2 regions of the Aliivibrio sp. A6 genome follow, and region 1 is predicted to be linked to the other one. Evidence: predicted binding sites of a transcription regulator. Region 1 holds the regulator's gene; the other holds the start of a gene.

Region 1 (8,028 bases):
TCAGTCGCACGTACCAGAGCATGCTCAACTTGGTTGGCTTCTTAACTGTTACACTCAAATGGGTGAATTGAATCGTATGACTCAATTCAAAGATAAATCAAAGCGTTATGCAAATGACATTAACGTAGGTTTATTTGATTACCCAGTATTAATGGCGGCAGATATTCTGCTTTATGGCGCACATCAAGTCCCTGTTGGTAGCGATCAAAAGCAACATTTAGAACTAGCGCGTGATATTGCTAATCGTTTTAACAATATCTACAGCCCTGAAGCGCCATTATTTACCGTACCAGAACCGTACATTCCACAAGTGAATGCGCGTGTAATGAGCCTGCAAGATGCGACGAAGAAAATGTCTAAATCAGACGATAACCGTAAGAACGTTATTACGCTGCTAGAAGACCCTAAGTCGATTCTTAAGAAGATTAATAAAGCACAAACAGATGCAGAAATGCCACCGCGTATTGCCCATGATTGGGAAAATAAAGCGGGTATTTCAAACCTGATGGGTCTGTACTCTGCGGCATCAGGTAAAACGTTTGAAGAGATCGAAGCGCAATACCAAGGTGTTGAAATGTACGGTCCATTCAAGAAAGACGTTGGTGAAGCGATTGTTACTATGCTTGAGCCTATCCAATCTGAATACAAGCGTATTCGTGAAGACCGTGCCTACATGGATTCAGTAATGAAAGCGGGTGCTGAGAAAGCCTCTGAGCGTGCTGCTGTAACATTGAAAAAAGCGTTTGAAGCGGTTGGTTTTGTTACTCGCCCATAGTCTTTAGCTCTGATAAAATAGATTGCTCGTAGGGTTTCTCTGCGAGCAATTTTTATTTCTTATTCATCTTTTTAAGTAGTTCTTTATGCTGTTAATGATCGACAATTATGATTCATTTACCTATAACCTATATCAGTACTTCTGTGAATTAGGTGCAGAGGTAAAAGTGGTTCGTAATGATGACATTGACATTGCAGGTATTGAGGCACTTAATCCATCTCATTTAGTTATCTCCCCTGGACCTTGTACGCCAAATGAAGCGGGTATTTCACTACAAGCAATCGAATATTTTGCGGGGAAACTGCCAATCTTAGGCGTGTGTTTAGGTCATCAAGCTATTGCTCAAGTATTTGGTGGTGACGTGATACGTGCGAAAAAAGTCATGCATGGTAAAACCTCGCCAATTATCCATACTAACCAAAGCGTATTTAAAGGGCTGAATAATCCTCTTACCGTGACTCGTTATCATTCATTAGTGGTTAAAGCTGAGACATTACCTTCATGCTTTGAAGTCACTGCATGGACAGAAAATGAAGTGGGAGAAATGGATGAGATCATGGGTTTTTGCCATAAAACGCTGCCGATTGAAGCGGTACAATTTCATCCTGAATCGATAATGACAGAGCAAGGTCACGATATCCTCTCTAATTTTATTAATAAATAATTAATATTTTCCCTGTTAACTAGAGCGATCTAGTTCACTCTTCTTACTTTTTCTTTTGTCTTTTTTTCTGCTTATTTATATGAAGATTTATGCATAAGCCTTGTGTCTTCTATTCTTATAAATTCGTTTACTTATCTACTCACCTGCTATAGCGTTATTCTATAACTATTCTAATAAACTGACTTATCAGTCAATATGATATAGAAAAGGGAACTTTTTTAGTTCAAAAAAAGAATTTTGTGCTATTGAAAAGGTTAATGGTTTGTAAATACTATGCTGAAAAACGGCATACGCAGAAGGAAAGTGTGATGACGACCAATTCACAAGTCGAACGTAAAGATTTTAATGATGTAATGATACCTTGTTATAACCCAATGGAAGTTATCCCCGTCAAAGGGGAAGGTGCTCGAGTGTGGGACCAAGCGGGCAAAGAGTACGTTGATTTTGCTGGTGGTATTGCCGTGAGTTGCTTAGGGCATTGTCATCCTATCATGGTTAATGCCTTACAAGAGCAATCACAAAAGTTGTGGCATCTTAGCAATGTGATGACCAATGAACCTGCGATTCGTTTGGCCAAAAAACTCACAGAGGTGTCATTTGCTGAAAAAGTTTTCTTTGCTAACTCAGGTGCAGAAGCAAATGAAGCCGCTCTTAAATTAGCGAGACGATGGGCTGTCGATGTTCATGGAGAAGAAAAAAGTGAAATCATCGCATTTAAACAAGGCTTCCATGGTCGAACTTTCTTTACCGTAACCGTCGGTGGCCAAGCGGCTTATTCTGATGGTTTTGGTCCTAAGCCCGGTGATATCTCTCATCTTGAATACAATAATCTTGCAGAGCTTGAAGCGCACATGTCAGAAAAAACCTGTGCAATTATGATGGAGCCATTGCAAGGTGAAGGTGGATTAATTTCTCCTACATCAGAATTTGTAGAAGGTGTTAGATCACTGTGTGATAAATACAACGCACTGCTTATTTTTGATGAAGTACAAACGGGTAATGGTCGTACTGGTGACTTTTACGCGTACCAAGGCTTAGGCGTTACGCCTGATATTTTAAGTACTGCAAAATCACTGGGTGGTGGTTTTCCAATTGGTGCCATGCTAACAACGACAGAGCTGGCTCAACACTTAAAAGTGGGTACACATGGATCAACTTATGGTGGTAACCCATTAGCATGTGCTGTTGCTGAAGCCGTTGTGGAAGAAGTGGCAAAGCCAGAAACATTGGCTGGCGTAAAAGAGCGTGAGCAATGGTTCCGCGATGGGCTAGAAGCGTTAAATGCAAAATACGATATGTTCGCAGAGATCCGCGGCAAAGGCTTGCTACTTGGCGCCGCATTAAATGACGCATGGCAAGGCCGTGCTCGCGATGTTCTTGTAGCAGCAGGCGAACAAGGGCTAATGGTTCTTGTTGCTGGAGTCAATGTTGTTCGATTTACTCCGTCGCTAGTTATTACTAAAGAAGACGTAGAGCTTGGTTTTGAGCGTCTAGATAAAGCACTTGCGTCATTAAATAAATAGATTCACATAAGGATTTGGGCAACACCAGTAGATAGGGTTGCCCTTCTTTTATTTAGATTAATTATCTAGTGCTCACTCCAATAGATAGTCTTGAAGTTTTATCTATTGGACTTAGCATAGTCTACGCAACATCGCATCGGAGGGAATATTGATGCTTGTTATTCGTCCTATCACTCAGGAAGATTATCCTGCGCTTCATCAGTGTGCTGTGGAATCCGGTCATGGTTTCACCTCGCTACCCGTTAACGAAGAACAATTACGAAATCGAATTGATCACTCCATAGATAGTTTTGAAAAAGAAGTTCAAGAGCCTGGAACAGAAGGTTACCTAATGGTTGGCCAAGATTCAGTAACGGGGGAAGTTACAGGAACTACAGGAATAGAGGCTGCGGTTGGTTTGGATTCTCCCTTCTATAATTATCACATCAGTAAAGTGGTTCATTTCTCACGTAAGCTCAATGTTAATAATGTCGTGAAGGTACTGACTTTTGGCAGTAATTACACTGGCAGTACTGAGATCTGTACGCTTTTCTTACGCCCAGAGTTTCGTGAAGGCCTGAATGGCCGTTTGATGTCTAAAGCGCGTTTTTTAATGATGGCGGAACATCCGCATCGTTTTTCGGACACTATTTTTGCAGAAATGCGTGGTGTTTCTGATGCAGAAGGGGAGTCACCATTTTGGAAATGGCTGCAAAAACACTTCTTCTCAATTGATTTTACTGAAGCGGATTATCTAACGGGTATTGGATATAAAGGATTCATTGCTGATCTTATGCCTAAGCTACCAATCTACGTTAGCTTATTAAGTAAAGAGGCTCAGGCGGTTATCGGTAAGGTGCATGACAACACTAAACCTGCTCTAAGACTATTAGAAAATGAAGGTTTCCGCTGTCGAGGTTATGTCGATATTTTTGATGCAGGGCCAACGGTTGAATGTGATTTACGCAGCATTGAATCGGTGCGAAATTCATTTAAAGCTAAAGTTATCATCACAGAGCATAACAGCTCACAGCAGTATTTAATTGCAAACACATCGTTTGAGAATTTCAGAGCAACAGCAACCACCGCCGCTTATGATAAAGCGACTGATACCGTTCATTTAACGCAAGAAGCGGCAACGGCATTGCAAGTAGAAGTGGATGATTACGTACGTTTATTAGCTCAATAGAGGACAAAGGATATGACACATTGGATTGCAGGGGATTGGGTTTCAGGACAAGGTGAAACCATACAATCAGTAAGCCCATACAACAGTGAAGTGGTGTGGGAAGGAGACAGCGCAACCAAAGAACAGGTTGAGTCTGCTGTTAGTGCGGCACGTCATGCCTTTATTGAGTGGAAAAAACAGCCTTTTGAAGCGCGCCAAGCGGTTATCGAGCGCTTTGCTGAATTGGTAAAAGAGAATGCTGATAAAGTTGCTGAAGTTATTGCAAAAGAGACGGGTAAACCTTTCTGGGAAACAAAAACCGAAGCGGGAGCTATGGTGGGGAAAATCGCGATTTCCATTCGTGCTTACCATGAAAGAACGCCACATAAAGAGCGTGAAGCTGCAGGGAATAAAATTGTACTAAGACATCGCCCACTAGGAGTAATGGCTGTCTTTGGGCCGTATAACTTCCCAGGACACCTACCAAATGGTCATATCGTTCCTGCGTTACTTGCGGGTAATACCGTGGTATTAAAACCTTCAGAGCAAACACCATGGACCAGTGAAGTAATTATGCAGCTGTGGCAGCAAGCCGGTTTACCTAATGGAGTGATTAACTTAGTACAAGGTGCTCGTGAAACGGGTGAAGCACTGGCTAGCGCTAAAGGGATTGATGGGTTGTTGTTTACCGGCAGTGCGAATACAGGGCATATTTTACATCGCCAATTTGCAGGAGATACAGGGAAAATGCTGGCCTTAGAAATGGGGGGGAATAACCCAATGGTGATCTCTCATAATTTTGGAGATCGAGAAGCGACGGTTTATACCATTATTCAGTCAGCTTTTATCAGTGCTGGTCAGCGTTGTACTTGTGCTCGTCGTCTGTATGTGCAAAAAGGCCAAGCTGGAGATGAGTTAGTTGTGCGTCTTGTTGAGGTCGCAAAAAGCATTGTGGTTGACCAACCTTTTGCTGATAACGCGCCATTCATGGGACCGCAAATATCCGTCGCTGCGGCAGAGTTTATTTTAAATGCTCAGAAGAATTTACAAGCTTTAGGTGGTGAATCACTGCTTGAGGCGAAAAGCTTAGGCCACGCCTTTGTTTCTCCGGGCATTATCGATGCGACTAATGTAGCTGAATTACCGGATGAAGAATACTTTGGCCCATTATTGCAAATAGTACGCTATGAAACCTTAGAAGAGGCGGTAGATCTGGCTAATGGCACTCGTTATGGGTTATCGGCAGGTCTTGTTTCAACTGATGACAATGAGTGGGAATATTTTGTAGAGCATATTCGTGCAGGTATTGTAAATCGTAACCGTCAATTAACTGGAGCAAGTGGTGACGCGCCATTTGGTGGTCCGGGGGCATCAGGCAATATGAAACCAAGTGCCTACTATGCGGCAGATTATTGTGCCTACCCAATGGCCTCAATGGAAGGCGATGCCTGTGAAATTCCCGCTCAACTGTCTCCGGGTTTAACTTTATAAGAGGTGATAGGCATGAATAACGTAACGTCTTTATTTTCGTCATTATGGCAAGATTATATTACTCGTTTATCCCCATCGGCAGGAAAGGTTCATCAGTTATTATCTAATGGCGATGAATTGATTAACGATCACATTGCATTACGTACGTTTAACTTGCCTAAGGTTGGCTTGCAAACGTTAGCTGCCCCATTTTTAGCAATAGGGTATAAAGCGTGTGAGACGTATGATTTTGAAGCGAAAAAACTCAAAGCACAGCATTTTGAGCATCCAGATCCTAATGCGCCACTTGTTTTTATTAGTGAGATTTTAGTTGAAGAGCTATCGCTTGAAACTCAGAACATTATTCATGCTTTGGTTGAACAGGTGCCAGCGCATTATTTTGCGACCAGCGATTTTCTTTCAGCGGGCCGTCCTTGGGCGTTAAGTTTTGAGGAATATCAAATCTTAGCAAAAGAGAGTGAGTATGCTTCTTGGCTGGCAGCTCATGGTTATGGTGCTAATCACTTTACGGTTTATGTTAATCAGCTTGAAGCGTTTGCTGAAGTGGTTGATGTGAACCAACACTTACGTGATGCTGGTTTTGCAATGAACGAAGTGGGTGGTGAAGTGAAAGGCTCTCCTGAGGTTTACTTAGAACAGTCATCAACCATGGCCGATAAAGTGAAAGTGAGCTTTACTGAGGGTGAGTTTGACATCCCAGGTGGATTTTATGAGTTTGCTAAGCGTTATTCGCTACCTAATGGCAAGATATATACAGGATTTGTCGCTGCATCTGCTGATAAAATTTTTGAAAGCACAGACAGTTAATTCTAAAATTTAGGCATAAAAAAACGCAGCTCAAGAGCTGCGTTTTTATTCGTTTAAGATAAGCGTTAAATTAACGAGTACCGTAAACTACGATTGTTTTACCGTGTGCAGAGATCAAGTTTTGCTCTTCAAGCATCTTCAAGATACGGCCAACAGTTTCACGTGAACAACCTACAATTTGACCGATCTCTTGACGAGTGATCTTAATTTGCATGCCATCTGGGTGAGTCATTGCATCTGGTTGTTTAGCTAGATTCAATAGAGTCTGAGCGATACGGCCTGTAACGTCTAGGAATGCTAAATCACCTACTTTTTGGCTAGTGATTTGTAGACGAGTTGCCATTTGAGCAGAAAGACGCATCAGAATATCTGGGTTTACTTGAATAAGCTGACGGAATTTCTTAAATGAAATTTCAGCCACTTCACAAGGGCTTTTAGCACGAACCCATGCTGAACGTTCTTGACCTTCTTCAAACAAGCCAAGCTCACCGATGAAGTCACCTTGGTTAAGGTAAGAAAGGATCATTTCTTTACCTTCTTCATCTTTGATTAGTACAGCAACAGAACCTTTTACGATGTAGTAAAGTGTCTCAGCTTTTTCACCAGCGTGGATTAAAGTACTTTTTGAAGGGTACTTATGAATGTGACAATGAGATAAGAACCACTCTAATGTTGGGTCTGTCTGAGGTTTACCTAGAACCATACTTTATACTTCCTCTGCGTTTGCCAAGTAGGCGATGTCCATTTTAAAATAACTGAGCCAAATATCAGTTTGGCCTATAGAATATGGTTATCGGAACAAGGCTGCATGTTCGTTGAGATAATTGATAAAATCATACCTTGTTTCGCCGTTGATTTCTTGACTTTGATCGTATGAAATGTGCGACCAAGGGCACAATTTCGTGAAATGGATCACGAGTTTTCTTTTTATGTAGTAAAGAGGCTTTTATGAACGCTGAAGTTAAATGGATTGAGGGATTTACTTTCCTAGGTCAATCTCAATCTGGCCACTCTGTGGTAATGGATGGAAATGGTGGTGAAAAAGCCCCAAGCCCGATGGAAATGGTATTAATGGCCGCTGGTGGATGCAGTTCTGTTGATGTTGTAGATGGACTTAAATCTGCAAATCAAAAAGTAACAGGCTGTATTGCTAAGTTATCAAGCGCGCGTCGTGAAACTGCGCCAAAGCTGTTTACTCATGTGAATATTCATTTTGAAGTGAGTGGTGATAATCTGGATCCTAGCATTGTTGAGCAAGTTACTGCTGATTCATTACAGAAGTATTGTTCAGTATGTTTAATGCTAGGTGAAGGCATTGATATGACACACTCTTGGGAAATCGTGGCTTAAAATAATGCGTTTCCTAAAGAGAAAGCCTCGCTAATTTTCATTAACGAGGCTTTATTTAGCATAAAGGCTAAAAATTACAGAATGAAGCGACTTAAATCTTCATCTGCGACTAGCTTGCCTAAACGCGAACTTACGTATTCAGCATCAACAACTAAGCTCTCGCCGTGTTTTTCAGAAGCATCGTAAGAGATCTCTTCCATTAAGCGTTCCATCACCGTATGTAAGCGACGAGCACCAATGTTTTCTGTACTTTCGTTTACTTGGAAAGCGG
Region 2 (8,028 bases), on a different contig from region 1:
ATGGTCAAAAATGGGCGTTTTATTCTGGTCGAAAATGGTATTTATACCACCCGATACGTTTTCACGGTTAATCATCAAAAGCGTGCTATATTTAACTCCATCATTGTGAATACCTTCCGGAGAAGGCTTTCCTTGTTGGTTCTGTTCCGCAATGATTCTGTTCTGGTAGATATTTATATTCCAAACATCCTGATTAGTTAGTTCGCTTAACTCATATCCGATTTTTTTCAAAAGCTGATTCAGTATAGAGTTGTGAAATACCTCCCCTTTTATGGGAGAAAACCATCGCTTTATACCACCATTTAGGGGATTCACCGCTGTTGGTTGGTAATAATGATCGTACTCCTTCATCCATAAAGTATCTTCTGACCTTAGGTATCGAGCTTTACAGAAATTTCTAAAGCGATATTTGCCATCATCATTCATATAATTATCTTGATCGAGTTCATTCCAGGAATCCTTGAAATTATCCCAATCTTCTGAATTAAAAGCGTCTTTACCCAAGAAGTCGTTGATATTTGAAACCATACAAATATTATCTATTACCTCGGACAATATTAGTTGATTTTCATTATTGGCTTTCTCCATACCTATACACTCTTTTATTTTAATGGTTTAGAATTTGATATTACTTATCGGTGATAAAAATCAATCATTTACTTACAAATAATACATTCAGATTAAATCGATAAATATTTTCCCAGACTTTATTGACTCACATGTGCAAGCTAACCTGTGGTTTTCTTTGTTCCTTCCAATCACACTTAAAATTATTTTTTCGTCTTCGGTCTTTGGTTTCAGAACGTTATGGTGGTCATTTAGTTCTACAACACACTGTCCACAAACTCCTTTTCGACATCCATAAGGAATATTGGATGACTCTTTTGTTTCTATTTCATGAAGAAATTGATTTTTTTCCATGTCTATCTCTAAATTTGCCATATACACCTCGATATCAATTTATAATAATAATCTGATGTATAGACTCTTCTATCTAATTATTATTAAGGAGTGTTTGGTTATTTTTGCATCAAGAAATATTATATGCTCATCAAGGTGTTTTTGATTAATATCATTATATTTTCACTCTATTATTAAGCATATTTAAAATGGAGTAAGCAAATGAAAGTCGAAAACAACAATGATTATTTAGTTTCAATATCTGGCTCGTGTAATACCTCTTTTACAATTAAGATGACTTTGTATACATCAATGATATTAGGTGGTGCCTGGATGTATTTTATGGGTGGCTACTTCTTTTATGCAGGGTTTATCTTATTGGGGGTTGCATTTGCTCATGGAGTCGAGCTTCAGCATCAAGTTCTTCATGGTGGAGCTTTTTCTAATAACATCGTAAATCGTATAGTTGGTTTTCTATTAGGTGCCCCAATGCTCGTTAGCTATTCGAATTACAAGGCGAGTCATCTGATACATCATGCAAAAGTAGGGACGAAAGACGATACTGAATTTTTCGAATTTAATACTCTAGATGGAAGTAGCAATATATTTACAAAGCTAATTTCATTTTTCTTGATAACTCATTACATCGAATTCTTCAAACGTGTATTTAAAGCACTCCTTGGTAAGGATATTAACGATCTTTGTGACCAGAAAACCAACAAGCAGATTAGAAATGAGTACATCATGATGCTAGTTATTATTATTGTTGCAATTGTAGGGCTTGCATATTTTGAAATGCTGACTTATTTGGGAGCTTGGTTGTTACCTCTCTTTTTAGTAGCCTCACCACTACATACCCTAATTGAGTTCCCAGAGCACTTTGGTTGTAATAATGAAAGTGAGAATGTGTTGGAAAATACGCGTTCAATCCGAGCTAGCAGCTTTATGGTCTGGTACACAAATGGGAATAACTACCATGTAGAGCATCATATGTATCCGCTTGTTAGACCTGAGAAATTATCAATTGTCCATAGAAGAATAAATCAGGATATTCAGCATACGAATCATTCATATTCGGAGTTTTTCTTTGAGTCTATCTAAGGTTTATGATGCGTAATTTTTACTCAGAAAATCAATTAAGAATTCAAAAACTGAATGGTTCAGAGCGTATAGCGAAGCAGCTTGAAGACACAAGGTTAATGATTGAGTTTAACGATGATGTAGCCCAAATAGTGAACTCATCGCTGTTCTTTTTCATTGCAACTTCGAGCGGTGACAGGAACTTGGAGTGCTCTTATAAAGGTGGGAATGAGGGTTTCGTACGTGTTATGTCAGATAATGAGCTTGCGTTTGCGAATTATGATGGAAACGGAATGTACAAAACACTTGGTAATATTGATGAGAACCCCGAAGTTGCGTTGCTCTTTATCCAATTCAATGGAGACAAGCGTCGCATCCGCATTAACGGAAGAGCACGAATTTCTACAGATAAAGAAATTACACAGCACTTTCCTAAGGCGGAGAGCGTGATCATTGTTGAGGCTGAATTTATTTTCCCTAACTGCCCACGCCATATCGACACGATGCGATTTGAAGAAAACTCAATATATAGCCCAACTGAAGGCTATACCCCCCCTGAGCCATATTGGAAATCTAAGCCCGATTTAGCTCCTTATGTAAAGAAGAGATAACAAAATGGACACACCGTATTTTAAACTTAATTCTACTCAGTATGTCTTACAAGATTATTATTCGTCAACGTTAGGCGACCCTGTGCGGTTTAACGTAATTCCAGACTCTATCGATAGTCTTAGGGAAATACGACGAATAGAAGATGAATGGATGTCGTTTGAAGAAAATGCAATTGTAAATGAAATTCTTCCATCTAATCCAACAGAGTTTAAAGGTTGGTATACAGATAAGCTATTAACACTTAATGAAAACATCAAAGAGTTCTTGGTGTATCTAAGAAACGAAGCGTCTCCTTCAGCAATTGCGTTTTACGTGTGTATGGAAGAGCTTGTCGATGGTAGTTTTGATGATGTGATGGCTTTGGCTCAATTAGGTGTCAATAATCGCTCAAAATTAACAATTGCTGAGAACTATTGGGATGAAATGGGAAATGGCAGTTATGATAAAATTCATACTGAAATGTTCACGGAGTCATCTAGGTATTGTAGAAATCTACTAGACGAAGTATCTCTTTCGTTACCAACTAATATCCCGACACCGTGCTTGATGAACGGGAACCTTGTAACGTTTTGGGCGCTTAGAAGAAAATACATTCCCCGGTTATTTGGAGCGATTGGTTTGATTGAAGGCTCAGCCCCCGTTAGATTCAAAGCAGTGACTAAAGGCATGGAAAGATGTGGCTTTCCAGAAGAAGCAATTGCTTATCACCGTGAGCATATTCATATTGACGCAATTCATGGTAAGGAATGGCTCAACAATATTCTATTACCATATGCGGAGCAAAGTGAACGTTGCTGTCAGGAGATGGCTCGCGGGGTTCTCATCCGCTTTCGAGTAGCAGAAGAGTATTATCGCTATATTGATAAAATCGTACGCGAAAATTGCTAATAGATAACCTGAGTGCCTTGTTGAGAAAATGAGGTACTTAAATTGCATTTCGATTATACATCATAATCCGACAAGTCAATCATATTGCGGTATATTCTTTGAAAGGGATTTTTTACTGCGGTTGTTGAATGAATCAATCTAAATTGGGGTATGTTCATACTTGAAAAGGCAGCATATGGATGCGAATGCTGCCCTTTTAGTGTGATACTTTATTTCTCAGTATGAATCTTCAATACTTAGTATGATTCTTTATTACTCTCCTACAATTGCATTAGAGCAGAGAGATCTTGTTCAATCTGTTTTAGAGTCACTGTTGGATGAGAAAACCTTGTTGTTAATGCCAACTACAACAAACATTGCACCACCAGTAACCGCGTCAGATGAGCAATTATATAAGCTCAATTCAGTCATTTTGAAATACACTTCATTAGCAAGCTTAGCTGATCTACCTCAACTACATTTACCTTGGTTTTCGGTGAACGATTCACCATGGGGGATCTCGTTACTGGGTAAAAAGGGTATGGATAGACAATTGATTGATGCTGCGATCCGATGGAAACAAAATCAATAGACTTATTTTCTGGATAAGTACTTTGAGAAAAGCTGGCCGTTGAGCTGTTGAGTTAAAAAAAAGAGGAGCAAATTAGCTCCTCTTTTTTTGATTGACTCTTAATCCACTTATATCGCAGCGTACTCTAAAGTCACTTCAGGGCTAAGCGCCTCTAATGTACTTTTAGTTATTGCTAAGTGGCTAATTGCGCCTTTATGGTTTTCAACCAAGGCTGCGGTTGTGATGTCTGATAAACACTCACGAGACATATTGGCATGAATAAGGGCCACTTGAAGTGGAGGTAAGCTTGGATTAAACGCCGCATTCTCAGCGTACATGCCGTGATAAATGTGACCGCTTTTCATTTCAAGCGCAATACCACTGATGTTATGTGAATAAGGTGCATGGCTATGATTCGCTGCTTCTACAGCACTAATCAATAAAGCAGAATCCGTCTTTAGTGTTAGATCATGCGATACAGACGCTAATAAACCGCCTTCAATACCCAGATCTTTAGGACCAAATGATTCTGGTAAATACTCTTGCAATGACTTCTCATCACGCTCAGGCAGTTGAACCATTAAACTATCAGCCGTTGTCAGTTCGTTCATGAATTGACGACAGTGGCCACAAGGACTGAAATTGATAGTAATGTCAGATATTCCGGTTTCACCGTTGATCCAAGCGTGACTAATCGCAGATTGCTCAGCATGAACCGTTTGGCCCAATTGAACACCACTAAACTCCATGTTTGCACCAAAATAAAGGTCACCTGAGTTACCACGAACAATCGCACCAACATAAAAATTAGAAATTGGGGCAACAGAGAAAGCCGCGGCAAGAGGAAGTAAGGCTAAACGTAATTCTTTGTCACTAAGTTTGCTGTCAGCAAGTAGGCCTTGAAACTGCGCTTTAGTAATGATGCCTTTAAATTGGGTGTTAATGAAAGAAGACAGCGCTGATTGTAAATCTGCAGGCAGATCAGAAAGGGCATTTTCTAAGCGTTGTTGTACTGTTGTAGAGTGTAGAGTGGTCATCAGTGTGATCCTTTTTAATTTCTTCTGGGCTCATTATTAGGGACTATAGCCATAGAAACATAGATCAATATCACACTCATTGATGTAAAGATACATTATTTACATCAATGAGAGAGATGTCACACTGATTTGAAGGGGTTTTAACCAATTAGCCTTTTATAAATACCAATAACGTATAAATAAGTGGCGCAACTAATGAAGTGATGATCCCACAAATAACCAAGGCAAGAGAGCTAAACGCCGCATCTTGAGAGTTAACTTCAGCAGCTTGTGCAGTACCAAGGGCGTGAGAGACATTACCCATGGTTAATCCTCTTGCCAGTGAGCTTTTAATTCCCAACATATTATAAATAGGATAAGCACAGATAGCGCCCATTAAGCCTGCTAATAACACTAAGATAGCCGCGATAGCCGCCTCACCTTGTAATTGACTTGAGATAGCCATCGCAATTGGTGTGGTCACTGATTTTGGTAAAATACTCGCAACCAATTGCATATCAGCACCCATCCATACCGCTAAGAAAGCACCTGACAGCATAGAGAACAGTGAGCCAACACTACAAGCAAGTAGGATGATTTTCCAGTTTGCACGAATATGCGGTAACTGCTCATACAGCGGGTACGCCAGAGCAACAACAGCAGGTTGCAGCAAGTAACTTAAAAATGCATTGTCGGCATAGTAAGTTTCATAAGGTACCTGTAATACCATCAAGATCGGGATAACGATAAAAACACTCAGCAATAATGGATTATTGATTGGGTGAGGAAAACGTTTAGCGAACCAACGCGCTGAATAAAAAACAATAACGGTTAAAATGACCCACATTATTTGTTTCCTCTATCAAGACGATCAATAAGTAATGAAAGACAAACTAAAACCAGTAATGAACCACCAGCGGTACTGACAATGATTGGAATCGCATTGTTGATTAATAAATCGAAATGCGTCATTAACCCAACAGAGATTGGAATAAATAAAATCAACATATTCCGCATGAAGAATTGGCAACCTGTCGCAGCCCAGTCCGGCCTGCATACACCAATAACCATTGCAGTGAATAAAATCAGCATTCCAATAATACTGCCCGGTACTGAAATATTTAACCACGATTGAATGCCGTTTCCAGCAAACAATGAAGCAAAAATCCATGCGAAAGAATAAAGGTATTTAATCATGATACTAACTGTTGTACGTAATTATAAACGGCCCGCAAAATAGCGGTTTTCTTGTCATTACCTTCAGATTCCAAATACAAAGTTTCAAAACTTGATTCGTAATCAGGTAAATGGGTTTGGAAATAATCTTGCAGATGAGCCTGCCACTTTAATTGTTCAGCTTCATTAAGCGTATGCGGGAAATTACGCGCACGGTAACGGAACAATAATGGTTTAATGCGAGGGTCAGTGACATTAGGTTCAAAATCGATAAGCTGTTCAGGCGTTGATTGACGGATCATATCAATCGTCGTTTTATCAGCATGAGAGAAGAAACCATCATATAGAAGCGTATCTACATTGGTCGATTTCTCGTAATTAGGTTCAATGCTGTAAAGCGCAATTAGCTTTTGTCTGATCTCTGGATTATCACGGATCACTTTAAGATTGCGTAGGCAGGCTTCTCTGTCCACATTGAGGTTCGCTGCATTCTCAGCAGTCAGTGTTTTAGCCGGCGCAAGAACAGGACATTTGTTTAAATGCACTAACTTAACCGGAACTGGCAATTCATCAGGCGCAAGATCAGCACGCTTGGTATACATGCGTTGATGCAATTGCTCTGCATCTAATTCTAGGAATACACTAGGGTCTAATGCTAAATCAATCGTAATTACAGCGTTATTATTAGTAGGATGCCAAGCAACAGGCACAATCCAGCTAATATTGCCTCTATCTACGCCAAACATGCCAGACACGTGCATTAATGGCGTCATTTCTACTATGTCGATTAATGTCGCTGCTTTTTTCTTGTTACGCATAGAAAGCAAGTAGTTAAACATTTTTGGTTGTGCTTTTTTAACGACTTTTGCTAACTCGATGGTGGCAATTACATCGGCCATCGCATCGTGGGCATTTTCATGCTCAATACCATTTGCTTGAGAGAGTTTTTCTAGTCTAAAGCTTGGTTTGCCTTCTTCGTCTTTTGGCCACTCGATGCCTTCAGGACGTAGGGCATAAACAGCACGCATCACATCAAGTAAATCCCAACGAGAGTTACCGTTCTGCCAGCTCCAACCATACGGTTCGAAGAAGTTACGATATAAGGTGTAGCGAGAGACTTCATCATCAAAACGAATGTTGTTATAGCCTAATGAACACGTATTTGGCTGTGATAACTCATGATGAATTTTGGCGATAAACTCAGGCTCAGATAAGCCCTTGCTTACTGCGGTTTGCGGAGTGATTCCCGTAATTAAACACGCTTCAGGAGAGGGCAGATAATCAATGGGAGGGCGGCAGTAAATAACTAATGGCTCACCAATGATATTGAAATCTTCATCGGTACGAACCCCAGCAAATTGGCATGGGCGATCGAGAGATGGGCTAGTTCCCCATGTTTCATAATCGAAAAAGAAGAAACTTGGTGCGTTATCCTGCGGCATAAGTGTGTCCAATTAAGAGCAATACATTAATTATCAGAGATCTATCACATAATCGCAAGGGATTAGGAAGGGAAGAGAGATAAAAATTAAAAGGATGTTGATAACGTGATTGCAGAGATATTATTGAACCATGCGAAACCAAGTTGAACTGCTTAAATTGAGCAAGACACAGTTAATTGTTCTGCAGTCGATTAAAGAGGGAGGGGAAATTATCACCTTAGTTACTTCATTCTGAGTTAGCGTGATGCGTAACGTTTATTGGATGTGGGAAAGTTTTCGGTAGATCTCCCGATTCTTAATTATTAGCCAAAAATGGCTAAATTCGCGTTATTAGCCAAAAATGGCTAAATTTGCATTATTAGCC

What was found. The regulator CRP, encoded in region 1, controls carbon source genes, mostly activating them, when cyclic AMP is high. The targets are predictions, from matches to a motif close to TGTGANNNNNNTCACA.
Region 2: a site for CRP is predicted at 5,176-5,191, ahead of cdd (cytidine deaminase). Genes of this name have one in related genera too.

Annotation. Positions count from the first base shown of each region.
Region 1 covers NZ_JARACR010000006.1:132,653-140,680, reverse strand. Annotated here, with positions in the region: gene trpS (tryptophan--tRNA ligase) at 1-775, shown strand, start outside; gene PVK70_RS05970 (aminodeoxychorismate/anthranilate synthase component II) at 861-1,439, shown strand; gene PVK70_RS05965 (aspartate aminotransferase family protein) at 1,748-2,962, shown strand; gene astA (arginine N-succinyltransferase) at 3,114-4,130, shown strand; gene astD (succinylglutamate-semialdehyde dehydrogenase) at 4,143-5,600, shown strand; gene PVK70_RS05950 (DUF1338 domain-containing protein) at 5,613-6,407, shown strand; gene crp (cAMP-activated global transcriptional regulator CRP) at 6,478-7,110, opposite strand; gene PVK70_RS05940 (OsmC family protein) at 7,356-7,757, shown strand; gene hslU (HslU--HslV peptidase ATPase subunit) at 7,832-8,028, opposite strand, start outside.
Region 2 covers NZ_JARACR010000003.1:143,501-151,528, reverse strand. Annotated here, with positions in the region: gene PVK70_RS03040 (2OG-Fe dioxygenase family protein) at 1-588, opposite strand, end outside; gene PVK70_RS19085 (2Fe-2S iron-sulfur cluster-binding protein) at 676-921, opposite strand; gene PVK70_RS03035 (fatty acid desaturase family protein) at 1,123-2,001, shown strand; gene PVK70_RS03030 (pyridoxamine 5'-phosphate oxidase family protein) at 2,007-2,591, shown strand; gene PVK70_RS03025 (iron-containing redox enzyme family protein) at 2,743-3,480, shown strand; gene PVK70_RS03020 (amidase family protein) at 3,722-4,051, shown strand; gene cdd (cytidine deaminase) at 4,159-5,067, opposite strand; gene PVK70_RS03010 (CidB/LrgB family autolysis modulator) at 5,216-5,893, opposite strand; gene PVK70_RS03005 (CidA/LrgA family protein) at 5,893-6,243, opposite strand; gene sbcB (exodeoxyribonuclease I) at 6,240-7,664, opposite strand.